DNA from 2 places in the Staphylococcus delphini genome. Region 1 is predicted to be linked to the other one. Evidence: riboswitches for the same ligand, from Rfam matches in the RefSeq annotation. Region 1 holds a riboswitch; the other holds the start of a gene.
What was found. Region 1 has a riboswitch for thiamine pyrophosphate ahead of tenA (thiaminase II). Riboswitches for the same ligand answer to the same signal wherever they lie in the genome.

Region 1 (7,587 bases):
GATGATATTGACTTAGAACGTGCGAAATCAGCGAAACAACGTGCAACTTTCTACCTTGAAGGCGATCGTGATGATACGGATTTAAGACGTGCTGAACGTGCATTGAAGCGCGCTGAAAACCGTATCGAAGTTGCGAAATATAAATAATCAAATGCACATCAAAAAGCTCGGTATGTCCCTCGTGGCAGACCGAGCTTTTTGGCGTTATTGAAGGCGAGAATGTCATGGTCGACAATAAAGCAAGCTGTAAAATATGCCTTACACACATTTGAGTAGATGCACACATATCGACTGATTTTTGAAATATAGGAAGTCGACGATTGAGATGATAACGCATACATTTCGTTTGCTGAAAAGATACCGCATGCTTTGCAAAAATTCTATACAAAAACTATGAAAGACAGTAAAATGTAAATTGCTTGTCATTTAGCACTATAATGTGAAAAATTGTGTTTCTTTAAGTTGCTTATAGTATGATTTGGGCTTTAAATCATGTAAAATTAGTAAAAGAGATTATATGTGGAGGAGCAATATCAATTAATGGATTATTTAGGACAATTTGCGATAGCACATATTATAATGCATGTTTTATGCATTTGTGTCGCCTATTGGGGATTAAACGCCGTTCGTTTAGACCAGTTTTTCAAAAAGGGATTTCCATTACAAGTACAAGTCATCATGATATTTTTGGCAATAGTGATTGGCGCAAGCGTGAGTAATTTTATCATTGATTTATTACAATTTTCAACTCAAATTAAATACTTATTTTAATCGTTAAGATGTTTAAAGTGTATAAAATAAGTTAATACGTTATGGGTAGATAGATTCATTTTCAGAGCAAAAATAGAACAGAGCTGTAAGCATAGTGGAGGATTAATAAGATGGATAGAATTATTGTTCAAGGTGGAAATACACTTAAAGGTGAAGTCGGAGTAGAAGGAGCGAAAAATGCAGTTTTGCCGATTCTCACAGCGTCTTTGTTAGCAAGTGATGGCAAAAGTGAACTTGTCAACGTTCCGGCGTTAAGTGATGTGGAAACGATTAATAATGTACTGAGTGTATTAAATGCGAAGATTAAATATAATGAAAAACAACAATCAGTCACCGTTGATGCGTCGAAAGATTTAAGTGAAGAAGCGCCATATGAATATGTGAGTAAGATGAGAGCGAGTATTTTAGTTATGGGGCCGTTATTGGCGCGTTTAGGACGAGCTAAAGTTGCGTTACCAGGAGGATGTGCGATTGGTTCACGTCCGATTGAACAGCATTTAAAAGGATTAGAAGCGCTCGGTGCTGAGATTCATCAAGAAGCAGGATACATTTATGCAGAAGCACCTCAAGGACTTGTCGGTAATGAAATTCATTTCGACTTTCCAAGTGTCGGTGCAACACAGAACATCATGATGGCAGCATCGTTAGCAAAAGGGCGTACAGTGATTGAAAATGTTGCGAGAGAGCCAGAAATTGTGGATTTAGCCAACTATATCAATGAAATGGGCGGCGATGTCAAAGGTGCTGGTACCGATACAGTGATCATTAATGGTGTTGAATCATTAAAAGGGGTGAAGCATGCCATCATTCCTGACCGTATTGAAGCGGGTACATTGATGATTGCAGCTGCCATTACACGCGGTGATGTGCTCGTCAAAGGTGCGATTAAAGAGCATATGACAAGTCTCGTATATAAATTAGAAGAAATGGGTGTCGAATTAGATTTTACAGAAGAGGGCATCCGAGTGACAGCACCGGAAAAATTACAGCCTGTCGATATTAAAACATTGCCACATCCTGGTTTCCCAACAGATATGCAGTCCCAAATGATGGCGTTACTCCTTACAGCTGAAGGGCATAAAGTGGTCACTGAAACCGTATTTGAAAACCGTTTTATGCATGTAGCGGAATTCAAACGTATGAACGCACAAATTTCAGTTGAAGGTCGCAGCGCTAAAATCGAAGGGAAAAGTGCGTTACAAGGTGCACAAGTGAAAGCGACTGATTTACGTGCAGCTGCAGCATTAATTTTAGCTGGACTTGTAGCGGATGGTGAAACGATTGTCACTGAGTTAAAACACCTTGACCGTGGCTATGTTGATTTTCATGGCAAGCTTAAATCTTTAGGTGCCAATATTGAAAGAATTAATGACTAAATGGAAATACGGGCTACAAACAATAATGGATTCAATTAGTTTTAAATTAACTTTATTTGTTTTTATCGCAATCATGATGTTTGTAGTCGGTTTAATGACAGGCTTTATTATCAACCATGATAACGTGTTGAATACATTTAATTTAAGGTTTTGGCAACATATCATCGAAACAATTGGAGGACATCACTAATGGAAACAATCTTTAATTATAATGAAATTAAAAACATCATCCCGCACAGACAACCTTTTTTATTGATTGATAAAGTGGTTGAATACGAACCAGGTCAGCGTTGTGTAGGCATTAAACAAGTGTCTGGTAATGAACCGTTTTTCCAAGGGCATTTCCCAGATTATGCGGTTATGCCGGGCGTGTTAATTACTGAAGCGTTGGCTCAAACAGGTGCAGTAGCGATGTTAAATAGTGAAGAAAACAAAGGGAAACTCGCTTTATTTGCAGGAATTGATAAATGTCGATTCAAAAAGCAAGTGGTGCCTGGTGATACTTTAGTGTTAGAAGTTGAAATTACAAAAATTAAAGGACCGATTGGTAAAGGGACTGCAAAAGCAACTGTTGATGGTCAAATTGCATGTAGTTGTGAATTGACTTTTGCATTACAAGATCCAAACGCATAAATCAGATATAAAAAACCACCTCGTCTTCATAATGAGGTGGTTTTTGTAGGTTGAATTGGTGATCAATTTTCACGATTCAATTTGAAGTTAGTACATATATGTATGCCTCAAATGTTATTGTCGTTCGTCTTTAAGGCGTGGTTTAGATTTCATCATGCGATTGAACGTTGTGATGAGCTCTTGACCTTGCATACCTTCGTTGACCAGTTGTTCGAGTAAATTTTCCGCATAAACTTGTCGCAATGTATAAATATGACACTCAAATACAACTGAAATGCTGCCATTTAAAGGTGTAATATGCTTGATTGTCGCATCAAATAGTGCAGGATCATTCGATGGTCGCGTAATGACGACACGAATATCTAAAAGTGTTTCCGCCTCCATGTACGCTTGCATCTGTTCTTGATGTATATCTGAAATAACGATTTCTAACACCCAACCCGTACCACTATTCTCTTTATTAATAATTACGCCGTCTAGAAGTTCATATTCAGCCACGCTACTATTTTCAGAAACGATTTGGAAACGAACAGCTTTAAACGTCTTCATTGGAGCCACCCCCATCTCATTTAAAAAACTTTACGAAATTTCTATGGTACTTTTAATTATAACGCAATTTTTAAAATAATTCTCGATAAGGCTTAAATATCTCTCGATGCATACTTTAATTTTATAGGAATTTGCATTTTGTCATTTCACATTGAAAGGTTTATATTACAGGTACAGGAGGTGAACAACATTAACCATTTTCAAGCAGTAGGTATCATTAACCGCCCGCCCAGTTTTTACGAAAAGGAAGAGAGTTACTTTGTTACCTTTACCGTTGCTGTCACGCGAGAGTATTTAAGTAAAAACCAAAAGCCCATCACTGATTACTTAAATTGTAAAGCGTTCGGTAATATTGCTCTTCAAATTCACGAAACGATCCAAGAGGGGACAACTGTAGCGATAAGCGGGCAAATCCAAACGAGACGTTATGTTCATAATGATGAAAAACGTTATGCTACAGAATTACTCGTTTCACAAATCTCTCCAATTGGCACAGTAACGATAGCGTCAAACACAGATGAGTTCAACGATGAATAGCAAAGCAACAAGCAAAGATTTTCCAATATTTGATAATCCCACCTATTTTTATCAACCCTTCTCAAAGTATATTCTCCGATTGAAATAATTCGATTTATCTCACACCATTACTTTTATCTTCAACATATTGACTTGAGCTCTAATGAAATTTGGTAGACAACCTACTACCAAAATTGTCTAACTATCAACCTTGAAATGAGGTGTATTGGCTATTAAATACTGTATTGTATTTAGTGGCCAATCGCCACTTTTATTCTCATTAATATTTATCGAATGATTCATAAGAAATGCAAAATAATCTAATAGAGTCATTTGTTTTGTTAAACTATACATATATTTCGCAATTTGTTTAGTGCTTTTACATAATTGAACTTGCGTTAGGTTTCTGATACATTAAAGGTAACTAAAAAATGAAGGACTACTAGGGGTGCCGATTGATGGCTGAGATGAATGGATATTCAGACCCTCTGAACCTGATTTGGATGAAACCAACGTAGGGAAGTAGCACATGGACACGCATGCTTCAGTGTGTGAACAAGGCTACTTTCAAGGTAGTCTTTTTTCATATTAAAGGAGAATGAAGATGCGTTTTTCTGAACAAATTAAACAAGAAGCACAACCTATTATTGAACAAATTTATCAAGATGGTTTTATACAAGGCATGCTTAACGGGGACATTGCGGCAGAATCAGTTAAACATTATTTACGTGCAGATTCACGTTATTTGAATGAATTTGCCAAAATATATGCGCTACTGATACCGAAAGTGGATACGAAAGGTGAAATTCAATTTTTAACAGAACAAATTCAGTTTGCGAGTTCTGGAGAAGTAGAGGCCCATCATATTCTAGCGGACTATGTTGGTGAAGATTATCAAAGTGTCATTCAACAAGGGGATTGGTATCCGTCTGCCGACCACTATATTAAACATATGTATTATAACGCTTATGCTTTTGACAATGTCGCTTATACCATTGCTGCAATGGCACCGTGTCCATATGTGTATCAACAATTAGGTAAAATGGCGATTGAAAATCATCATTTTGAGGCCAATCATCCATTAAAAGCGTGGTTCGATTTTTACAATAAAGAAATGGATACACTGTTGTCCTATATTGATCGTTGGCTCGATTCATATGCAGAAGTGAGTTCCGAAAAAGTTCAACAACAATTGAGACAAAACTTTCTACAAAGTACAGTTCATGAACGAAACTTTTTCAATATGGCGTATCAACTTGAAAAATGGGAATTTGGAGGAGAAAAATGATGGAAAAACCAAAAATTGCGCTAACGATTGCAGGTACAGATCCAAGTGGTGGTGCAGGCGCCATGGCAGACTTGAAATCTTTTCATTCTTGTGGTGTCTATGGCATGGCTGCAGTGACAAGTATCGTGGCTCAAAACTCAATGGGTGTGCAACATATTCACAATTTAGAAGCAAGTTGGTTAGAAGAGCAATTAGCCAGTGTGTTTAATGATGAAATGCCACATGCGTTAAAGACAGGGATGATTCCGACACCAGAGATGATGGAAGTGATTGCGTCATATTTGCAAAAGATTGATATTCCATATGTGATTGACCCAGTTATGGTTGCTAAAAGTGGTGATTCTTTAATGGACCAAAAAGTACGAAATCGTCTTAAAGAAACACTGTTACCATATGCAGATGTAGCAACACCTAATGTTCCAGAAGCTGAAGAAATCGCTGGCGTTACTATTGATTCGGTGGAAAAAATTCATCAAGTGGGCCGCTTTTTCATTCATGATATTGGTTCGAAAGGGGTCATTATTAAAGGTGGCCATTTAGAAGGAGATGCCATCGATCACTTATTTACGCAAGAGGGTCATTACGAATTTAAAAGCGAACGTTTTCCAACGCAACATACACACGGCACGGGATGTACATTTTCAGCCGTCATTACAGCAGAATTAGCTAAAGGAAAATCTGTTTATGACGCCGTAGCCAAAGCCAAAAAATATATTTCATTAGCGATTCAACATACACCAGAAATTGGTAAAGGTCGAGGTCCAGTGAATCACTTTGCATATGAAAAATTAAATGGGTGGGATTAACATGAATTATTTAGCAGAAGTTAGAAAGCAACAACCCCTTGTCGTTTGTTATACGAATGATGTCGTGAAAAACTTTACTGCCAACGGTTTGTTGAGTATGGGGGCAAGTCCGGCGATGAGTGAAGCCCCAGAAGAAGCAGCAGATTTTTTTAAGGTCACACAAGGCTTATTAATCAATATTGGTACGTTAACGGAGAGAAATAGTGAAGACATGCTCGCCATTGCTAAGACTGCGAATCAAATGGGAGTACCGATCGTTTTTGACCCTGTTGCAGTAGGCGCATCGCAATTCCGTAAAGATTTTTGTCAACGCTTTTTAGAAGAAATTGATGTAGCTGTCATTAAAGGCAATGCATCTGAAATTTTGACATTAGTGGATACAGCGACGACGATGAAAGGAACCGATAGTGCTTCGGATATTGATGTGGTCAGCATTGCACAACAAGCTTACGAAAAGTATCAAACCGCGATTGTCGTCTCAGGTAAAGAAGATGTTATTGTACAAGATGGCAAAGTGGTCATCTTATCAAATGGTTCTCCATTGTTGACAAAAATTACCGGAGCAGGGTGTTTGTTAGGTGCGGTAGTGGCAAGTTTCCTATTGGGTGAGACAAAACCATCTATCGACCAACTCATTGAAGCCGTTTCGTACTATAACATTTCAGCAGAACAAGCTGAATTACGTGAAGGTGCAGATTTACCGGGTACATTTTTAGTCGCTTTTATCGATGCATTAAATCAAACACTAGCTGAGTCTTATTTATTGGAGATTAAAAAGAGAGAAGTGAGTGAAAATGACATTTAATCGAAAACAATTACGTGTGTATTTTATTGCAGGTACACAAGATGTCAAACAAGGTAGTTTAGATACCATTTTAAAAGAAGCGTTAGAAGCGGGTATTACAATGTATCAATTTCGTGAAAAAGGCCCTTCATCTTTACAAGGTGAGGAGAAAGCTGCAATGGCCGTTCGTTTACGAGATTTGTGTCGTCATTATCACGTACCATTTATTGTTAATGATGATGTGGATTTAGCGATTGAAGTCGATGCGGATGGCATACATGTTGGCCAAGAAGATGCGAAAGTCCAATCATTTCAACATTTATTAGAAGATAAAATTATTGGTCTTAGTGTCGGAAGTTTTGAAGAATATGATCAGTCTGACCTTACCAACGTCGATTATATTGGTGTGGGACCTGTTTATGAAACAAGTTCTAAGTTAGATGCAAGTAAACCAGGTGGCATCCGTTTAATTCGACGCATGCGAGAATACGATGAAAATATTCCGATGGTTGCTATTGGTGGGATTACTGAAGAAAACGTTGCACCACTTCTTAAAAATGGCGCTGATGGGATTGCGACGATTTCATCCATTACACATAGTACAGATATTGAAAAATCTGTGAAACGTTACTTACAATATTTTAAATAAAGTTCAATTTATACCGGAATATATTTCCACCGCGTCTATTTCTATGATAAAATATCATTTATGTGAATATATCATTAGAGGTGGAAAAATGAAGAACAAAGCGTTAATAACAATGCTTGCAGGTGTAGTTTTACTTCTAGCGGGTTGTGACTATAGTAAACCGAGTAATCGAGACGGATTCTTTTTCAATACGTTTGTTCAACCAATGGACAGAT
Region 2 (7,587 bases), 920 kb from region 1:
CAGAAAAGAGATGGTGGTGGCGTAATGAAGCATATTATAATGTATACTAAGTTTCCAATTTATAGAGGTGAGCAATGAAGTGGATGAAACACTTATTAGATGTGGTCACGCTCACACTAATAAGCTTATTTTTAATTCTTGTACTGTACGAAGAGGACAGCGAAATACTTACTGGAAGTCGTGTGATGCTTGAAGTTGAAAGTTGGGACTACCAACATTCAAAAGCAGAAGTTTTTGAGAAGTTTGAGAAGGTAGCGAAAGATGCAGATATTGCGATTTTTAAAGTCGTTATCGATCATAAAGAACATCAAGTCGATAAAGCGATTTATGCGTTTAATGAGCAAGCCAATCATCACACTATTGCGCCGATGAATACGACATATAGTTACCATCATTTAACGCATGATCAACTGATGCAGCGAGATGTACGTGGTGATTATTTTATATTAGATGATATTGCTAATAAGGAACAATTGAAAACAGCTTTAGAAAGTGTCGGTCTAAAGGTGAGGATGGGATCTGTACAATCATGGATGATCTATGGGGATGTGCTCATTAATCGAGGCGTACTGCTTCCATTTGTGACATTACTTATTATCTATTTGTTGTATCATTTGCATTATCGAAGTCAAAATTTTAAAACATATGCGACGATGCGTTTACATGGTTATCGTTTTTTTAATATCTTGTTTCTGAATATTGAAAAAATTATTATCAGATGGTTGATATTAGCCATAAGTGTCGGATTCCTTTCGATAGGGCTGTTGAAATGGTTAGGATTGGACGGTCAACTCGAATATTTTGTAAGTCGTCTCATCGTTGCGGATATTTTATTTTGGGGAATTTTATCTATCAGTTCATTACTGTCTTGTATCATACTTATCCGGATAGATATCCCATTGATGATTAAAGGACTCAAGCCATATCGTCTGTTACGTGCGATGAATCATATCTCTAAGTTGAGTATGTTAGTTTTACTCACACTCCTCATTTTGCCGAATCTTAATCAAATGAAAAAGTTAGAACAAATACAAGAGACAGAAGCATGGTGGGGCAAACTAGATGATTATTACACAATTGACTTGAAACCCATACGGCGTAGTATGAACGAAGAAATGGAATTTGCGAAACGATATCATCAAATGTTTATATATAGTGAGCGACATGAACAAGCATTATTGATGAATCAAAATGTATTGTATGAACCAAGTCAAACAAATTATTCGCCAGACGAAGGAAATGTGCTGTTTGTCAATCAAAACTTTGTTGATTTTTTTAAGTCTCAATTACGAGAGTTACCGAATTTAGAAGACCGACCTGGACAAATAGAGTTGTATTTACCTCCTCAAGCTAAAAATGAAGTCTCAGCCATACGTGCAGATTTTCAGGATTGGGTGAACTATCAACTTCCAAATCCAGAATCAAAGACAAAGGTACTAGTGACGCAGTTGAAAAATCCTTACGAAATTTACGCCTTTGATGTACGTACGGGATTGTCGACAACCTATATGAAGTCGCCTGCGATTTTAATGTTAAATGCTAAAGACTTAACGGATGATTTTTATTATTCCACATTATCACAAGGGGAATTGATTTTTAAAAATTATGAAAATATTATCCGTAATATCGACCGCTTTGATTTGAAAGATGATGTGCAAGGTGTAACCAATTATAAAGACAGTGTTATGAAAACGTATCGAGAAACACAAACGAAATGGCTTGTGTATAGCTTTTCTAGTGGTATCGCTATGACAGTCTTGTGTATCGTGACATTATTAGATGTATTGCATTACTTTGAGCAGCGTCGTCAATGGTTACTTATGCGAAAAATGTTTGGCTTCAGACGTTGGCAAAACTATCGCAACTATATCGTATTAAATGGTTTATTTACTGCTCTTATTGGCGCATTCTTATTTGAAAAGACACAAAATAGTAATGTGATATGGATTTTTGGCGTGATTTTGCTGTTTCAATTCTTCATTCAATGGGTTTACATCCATTATTTAGAAAAACAATTCAATGTACTAATTAGGGAGGCTTAAATATTGAAGAAAAATATGCTGATATCGATTGCAGTAATCGTCATCGGGTGTGTTCTATTTTTAGCTTTTGTACGTCTGACGTATGTTGATTACTTTAATCCATTTTTAAAGAAGGAGACATCTTATGCGGTGGTACCATTAGGAACACAAACGTATGTGGATATTCAAGCGTATGACGAATCGGGCGAACCACTCAAATATCGTTTGAATTTCGGTGGATATGATGCCAAGTCTGATCATGTAAAAGTGATTCACAAAGGTAAATACGTCTTTGAGATTGAATATATTCATGACCTTTCAAAATGGCCTAAAGAGGTGAAGAAGAAAGAATGATTGAATTAAAAAATGTAACGATTCAAAAAGGGAAACGTACGATTTTTGACAATGTGAATTTGACGTTTGAACCGGGGAAGTCTTATGCGCTTATTGGTCATAGTGGGTCAGGGAAATCGACTTTGCTGAATGCGATTGCAGGATTCGAAACATTGAAACAAGGTGAGGTGCGATTCGATCAAAAAAGATTGAAAGCTGATTTTCGTTTTTATCGCGATATCCTCGGCTATGTATTTCAAAATTATGGTCTTGTTGATTCAATGACGATTAACCAAAATCTCGATATGGCACTGGCTTTCAAGAAAGTATCCAAATCAGAACGCCAACAATTGAAAACACAATGTTTACAAAAGGTTGGGATTGATATGAATCATAAGCGTAAAGTTGCGACATTAAGTGGAGGCGAGCAACAGCGGGTAGCATTAGCGCGTTTATTGCTCAAACAACCGCGCCTGATTTTAGCAGATGAACCGACTGGCTCTTTAGATGACGCGAACGGGCAGAAAGTAGTGGAACTCTTGTTTGAAATGGTAGATGAAAGACGAATACTCATTATCGCCACTCATGACTTAGCACTTGCCCAACGATGCGACGAGATTATTCAAGTTGATGCACTAAAATGTCACAGTAGCGAATTAGAAACCGTACAATAAACATAAGTTAAAAGAGATAGGGGCATTAATATTAGCAGAAAAGAAATGGCGTATCACAGCCAACTTGCCCTCTGTCTCTTTGATTATGTTTATATACATATGTGATTGACTTTGTAGACGCTCTATGAAAATTAAGCTTCAGTATGTACGAAATGTACACTTTAATCTCATTTACAATAAAGCAAGTAATTAACGATGAAATCAAAAGCAAGTTACATCGCATTAATGTAAAAAGTTGCCCTCTTTCTATGACTTTGTAGAGTAAGATTGTCGTGATGGATGAGACTCCCGAGGGATCAGACGCAGCCGAAAATCCGCCAACGCTTCACTTATGTCACAGTATGATTAAGCGTTGGCTAGTTGAGGCAAGTCCCCTGGGAAAGCGAATCCATCAAGACAATCCTAGAACTAATAAATCGTAGGAAGAGGGCAAGTTCATCCGCATATACTGTTTTGTAACTATTGTGTTACTTAATGTTGTGCGGTTAATTCGTCCATATAATTGGAATGGAAAATGTCTTCATCGAGTTGTTTTGTCAGTTTGGCAGTGCCTGTACCCGCTAAGATAGAGTCATTCACGTTAAGTGCTGTACGACCCATATCGATCAGTGGCTCGACTGAAATTAAGACACCCGCAAGACCGACCGGCAAGTTCAATGCAGATAAGACCAGGATTGAAGCGAATGTTGCACCGCCCCCTACACCTGCTACACCGAATGAACTTAACACGACAACGATAATGACTGTCACAATAAATTGTAGATTCACTTCAACACCCGCGACAGGTGCGACCATGATTGCAAGCATTGCAGGGTAGATTCCCGCACAGCCATTTTGTCCGATAGATAGTCCAAATGAGCCCGAGAAGTTTGCGATAGCTTGAGGCACACCTAGACGATTCGTTTGCGCTTGTACGTTTAATGGCAATGTACCAGCACTTGAACGCGAAGTGAATGCGAATAAAATAACTTCGGCTGTTTTCTTCACATAATGTACTGGATTGACACCAATAACAGCTAAAATGATTAGGTGAATGATGTACATTGTAATGAGTGCTGCATACGACGCAATCACGAACTTACCGAGTGTCCAAATCGCAGCAAAATCACTCGTCGCAATTGTGTTAATCATAATCGCTAAAATCCCATAAGGCGTTAGGCGTAAAACAAATGTGACGATAGCCATGACAAGTGCGTAAATGGCATCAATACCGCGTTTTAAAGTTTGACCATTTTCAGGTTGTTTACGTGCGACACGTAAAAATGCAAAGCCTACAAATGCGGCAAAGATCACGACTGCAATAGTAGAAGTTGCACGTGCACCAGTGAAATCTAAAAATGGATTTGACGGTAACAATTCTAAAATTTGTGTTGGCAATGTTGTTGCAGTAAGCCCTTTCGCTTTATCAGTAATTTCGGCGCTACGAGCATTTTCTGCCTGACCTAAGTCAATACTAGAAGCATCTAAATTGAATGCGAGTGCATAGATAATACCGATAATCGCTGCAATCGTTACGGTACCAATCAAAAACATGAAGATTAAGCTGCCGACTTTAGCAAACTTTTCTCCAATTTCAATTTTCGTAAATGCCGCGACGATAGAAACAAAAATCAGTGGAATGACAATCATTTGTAGCAATGCAATATACCCATTCCCAATTAAGCCGACCCAATCAGTTGTTTGTGTCGTCACTTGACCTTCAACGCCATAAATGAGGTGGAGGAGGAGGCCTAATACGATACCTAAACCTAGCGCAAAGAACACACGTTTAGGGAATTTGACATGTTTTTTCGCCATCACCCACAGGCTCAATAAGGCGAGAAGAAAAATAATTAAGTTAATAATAATTAAAAATATAGACATACATACGCTTCCTTTTTAATTCCGACTTATATAATAGGATAATAGTAAGGAAACGTAAAATCAAGATATATTTTTTATATTTGCTTAATTTTAGGTGTAAATGGAGCGAGCTGACGTTGGGCTTCGCTATCCTCGTCAACGAGTTGTGCCATCAGTTGTCCAGCAATGGGTGACAGTAAAATCCCGTTACGATAATGCCCTGTCGTCACAAACAGTTGAGGTGCAATTTCGCCCATAATAGGGATTTCATCTTCTGTAATGGGACGAATCCCTGTCCAAGTTTTAATGACATGGTGTGATCGTAATGCGGGAATCATGTTCAAACTTTCTCGGTCAAGCCACGCAAGGTTATCGTCATTGTTGTCAGTGTCCCAACAATCATAATCAGATGTTGCACCAATTAAGAAGCGATTCGGCAATTTTGGGACGATGTAACAGCCGTTCATATTAAAAATCGTTTCTTTTAAACCGGCGTAATCAGACGCAATCAATTTGACGTCACCTTTAACAGGATGTGTCGGTAATTCGAAACCTAATTGTTGAAGCAATGCGCCGCTCCATGCGCCAGCTGCAATAATGAGTTCGTCAGCTTCAAAAGTGCCTTTTGACGTCTTAATGCGGTAACAATGATGGTGTCGCTGTAACGAGTAAACCTCCGTATGGGTCATTAATTCGATATGGGCACGTTCCATGACCGAAGCAATAAGCGCTTGTGTGTAAAGGTTCGCATTAATTTGGCCGTCGTCTTGAATTTTGAACGCGGCACTTTGTGATGGATCGAGATGGGGAAACCGTTGCGTTAATTGTTCCGTAGACAGTTGGGTGACGGTGTGGTCATGATGGTGTAAAAAATCGAACTGTTGACGGACGGCTTGGACATCTTGAGGTTGAGAAGCGACTTTGATGAGTCCATGCTGTTGATATTCGATATGAATCCCCGTTTCGTGCTCCAAGGCTTGGGCTAATTCAGGCATCATCGCACGACTTTTCATTGCAAGTCGATAAAGTGGGGTATCTTCAAAAAATTCATTTTGTGCGCCTAACATACCACCCGCAGCATAAGACGCGTTCATTCGTGGGGTGGAGCGATCAATGATACGGATGTGACGATGTTTGGCATCGAGTTGGCGTGCAATAGATAACCCCATAACACCTGCACCAATAATCAGGGTTTGTTTCATAAAAAAAGACCTCCTGCATAAAAGGATGCAAGAGGAAAGCATATATGATTAGAATAATGTGACTACGCATCATTCATCTTGAGACTATTTCGTCGTCATATTGCGCTTCCCTTCGTTGGTTCTAACCACGTCAGGTTCAAAGAGTTAAGATACCATCTTTCTCAGCTCACCTCGAGCACCCCTAGCTTATGTTTTTTATTGATTATTCATGAGTATTACTCAAACGGACGTTAAATCCAAACTTTTACATTTTTTAGCTTATCATCAATGTTGCTTAACCACCAAATAAACGTTGGAAGAAACCTTTTTTCTCGTTGCGGTGAATCGTTTCCGCAAGCTCTTGATGTTCTTTTGTTTGGGTTTCAATGGTTTCTTGCGTTTTTGACAATTGCTCTGTTTGTTGTTGTTGCGCAGTAGTCAAAGCTTCAAGAGACTTGTTGCTCGTCTCCAACTGTGTATGTAACTGCTGATGTAATGCTTTAAGCTCTTCTTGTTGTTGATGCACTTGTGAGACCATTTGACCTAACATTTGACGTTCTTCACGCATTTGATTAATTTCGTGGCGCAACTCTTGAATCAATTGTGGCACTTGTTGGTCAGCAGGTAATTGTTGCTCGTTTTCTTTAACGATGACCTGTAAAAAGTCTTTTTCTTTTTCGAGTGCTTCGAAAGCAAGATCGTAACTATTCGTTTGTGCGACACGTTCAGCAATTTCTTGGAAGAGTTCGATATCTTCCTCTTTAAAGTCTGTCGCTTCACGTCCACGATATTCAGTCTTGTTTAAATGATAGCCGCGTTCTTCAAGATGTTGGACAATTTTACGGACTTGTTTTTCACTAAGCTCAGATCGTTGAGCAAATTCTTTTGTTAGCATATGCCATTAGGTCCTTTCTCTCATGTTTTTAGACTGTCGTTAGTGTGCGTTCAGTGACCCGTCAGTCTTACCTCTCTATCATTGTAACGGCTTTAACGGTTGATTTCAAGGGCTTAGGCATAAGGTTCTTTGCGCAAATCCATTTTAACGAGTAATGGATAAATGACATGTCTTGGAATACGGTTCGCAAAAACATATTTGATGATATAGGCAGATTTAATACTCGTACCGTAAATATCCTTTGTTAGAGGAATATTGGCTTTAATATACAACTCCATAGGGACCGGTTTACCATTGCGATTTAATGAAGGTTGTAAATAAGTCATATCACTTTGTTTTTCATAACCGTGTTGCACTAAAAAGCGACGACGGAATGCAATTTTATCAGCCGTTTCAGTGTCCACGTCGGGTGATTCAAATGTCGACTCAAACATAAAGAAATTCACATCTCGGCCGTGGAGTTGGTTAGAAATTTGATTCACATCTTTTTCGATTTGTTCAAGTGTCGCTTTAAGGTACTGTTCACAATTGTCACCGGGCTCACTCAAGAGATAGACTAAAAAGCCCACATTGGTGGTCGCTTCGTAATGCGCTGTCGCAAAACTGACAACTTCATCGTTTTCGATACCTACGAGAAAGAC

Region 2: another riboswitch for thiamine pyrophosphate. It lies ahead of thiO (glycine oxidase ThiO); the one in region 1 lies ahead of tenA (thiaminase II).

What each region holds. Positions count from the first base shown of each region.
Region 1 is NZ_LR134263.1:854,145-861,731, forward strand. Features, by position in the region: gene EL101_RS03820 (F0F1 ATP synthase subunit epsilon) at 1-147, shown strand, start outside; gene EL101_RS03825 (DUF1146 family protein) at 541-771, shown strand; gene murA (UDP-N-acetylglucosamine 1-carboxyvinyltransferase) at 882-2,147, shown strand; gene EL101_RS03835 (DNA-directed RNA polymerase subunit beta) at 2,140-2,337, shown strand; gene fabZ (3-hydroxyacyl-ACP dehydratase FabZ) at 2,337-2,780, shown strand; gene EL101_RS03845 (YwpF-like family protein) at 2,895-3,329, opposite strand; gene EL101_RS03850 (single-stranded DNA-binding protein) at 3,510-3,866, shown strand; TPP riboswitch at 4,280-4,383, shown strand; gene tenA (thiaminase II) at 4,450-5,133, shown strand; gene thiD (bifunctional hydroxymethylpyrimidine kinase/phosphomethylpyrimidine kinase) at 5,133-5,939, shown strand; gene thiM (hydroxyethylthiazole kinase) at 5,941-6,744, shown strand; gene thiE (thiamine phosphate synthase) at 6,734-7,372, shown strand; gene yidC (membrane protein insertase YidC) at 7,461-7,587, shown strand, end outside.
Region 2 is NZ_LR134263.1:2,736,505-2,744,091, reverse strand. Features, by position in the region: gene EL101_RS12895 (lactococcin 972 family bacteriocin) at 1-50, shown strand, start outside; gene EL101_RS12890 (DUF1430 domain-containing protein) at 75-2,042, shown strand; gene EL101_RS12885 (YxeA family protein) at 2,046-2,375, shown strand; gene EL101_RS12880 (ATP-binding cassette domain-containing protein) at 2,372-3,028, shown strand; gene EL101_RS12875 (L-cystine transporter) at 3,500-4,891, opposite strand; gene thiO (glycine oxidase ThiO) at 4,966-6,072, opposite strand; TPP riboswitch at 6,163-6,265, opposite strand; gene EL101_RS12865 (DNA-binding protein) at 6,347-6,946, opposite strand; gene EL101_RS12860 (hypothetical protein) at 7,060-7,587, opposite strand, start outside.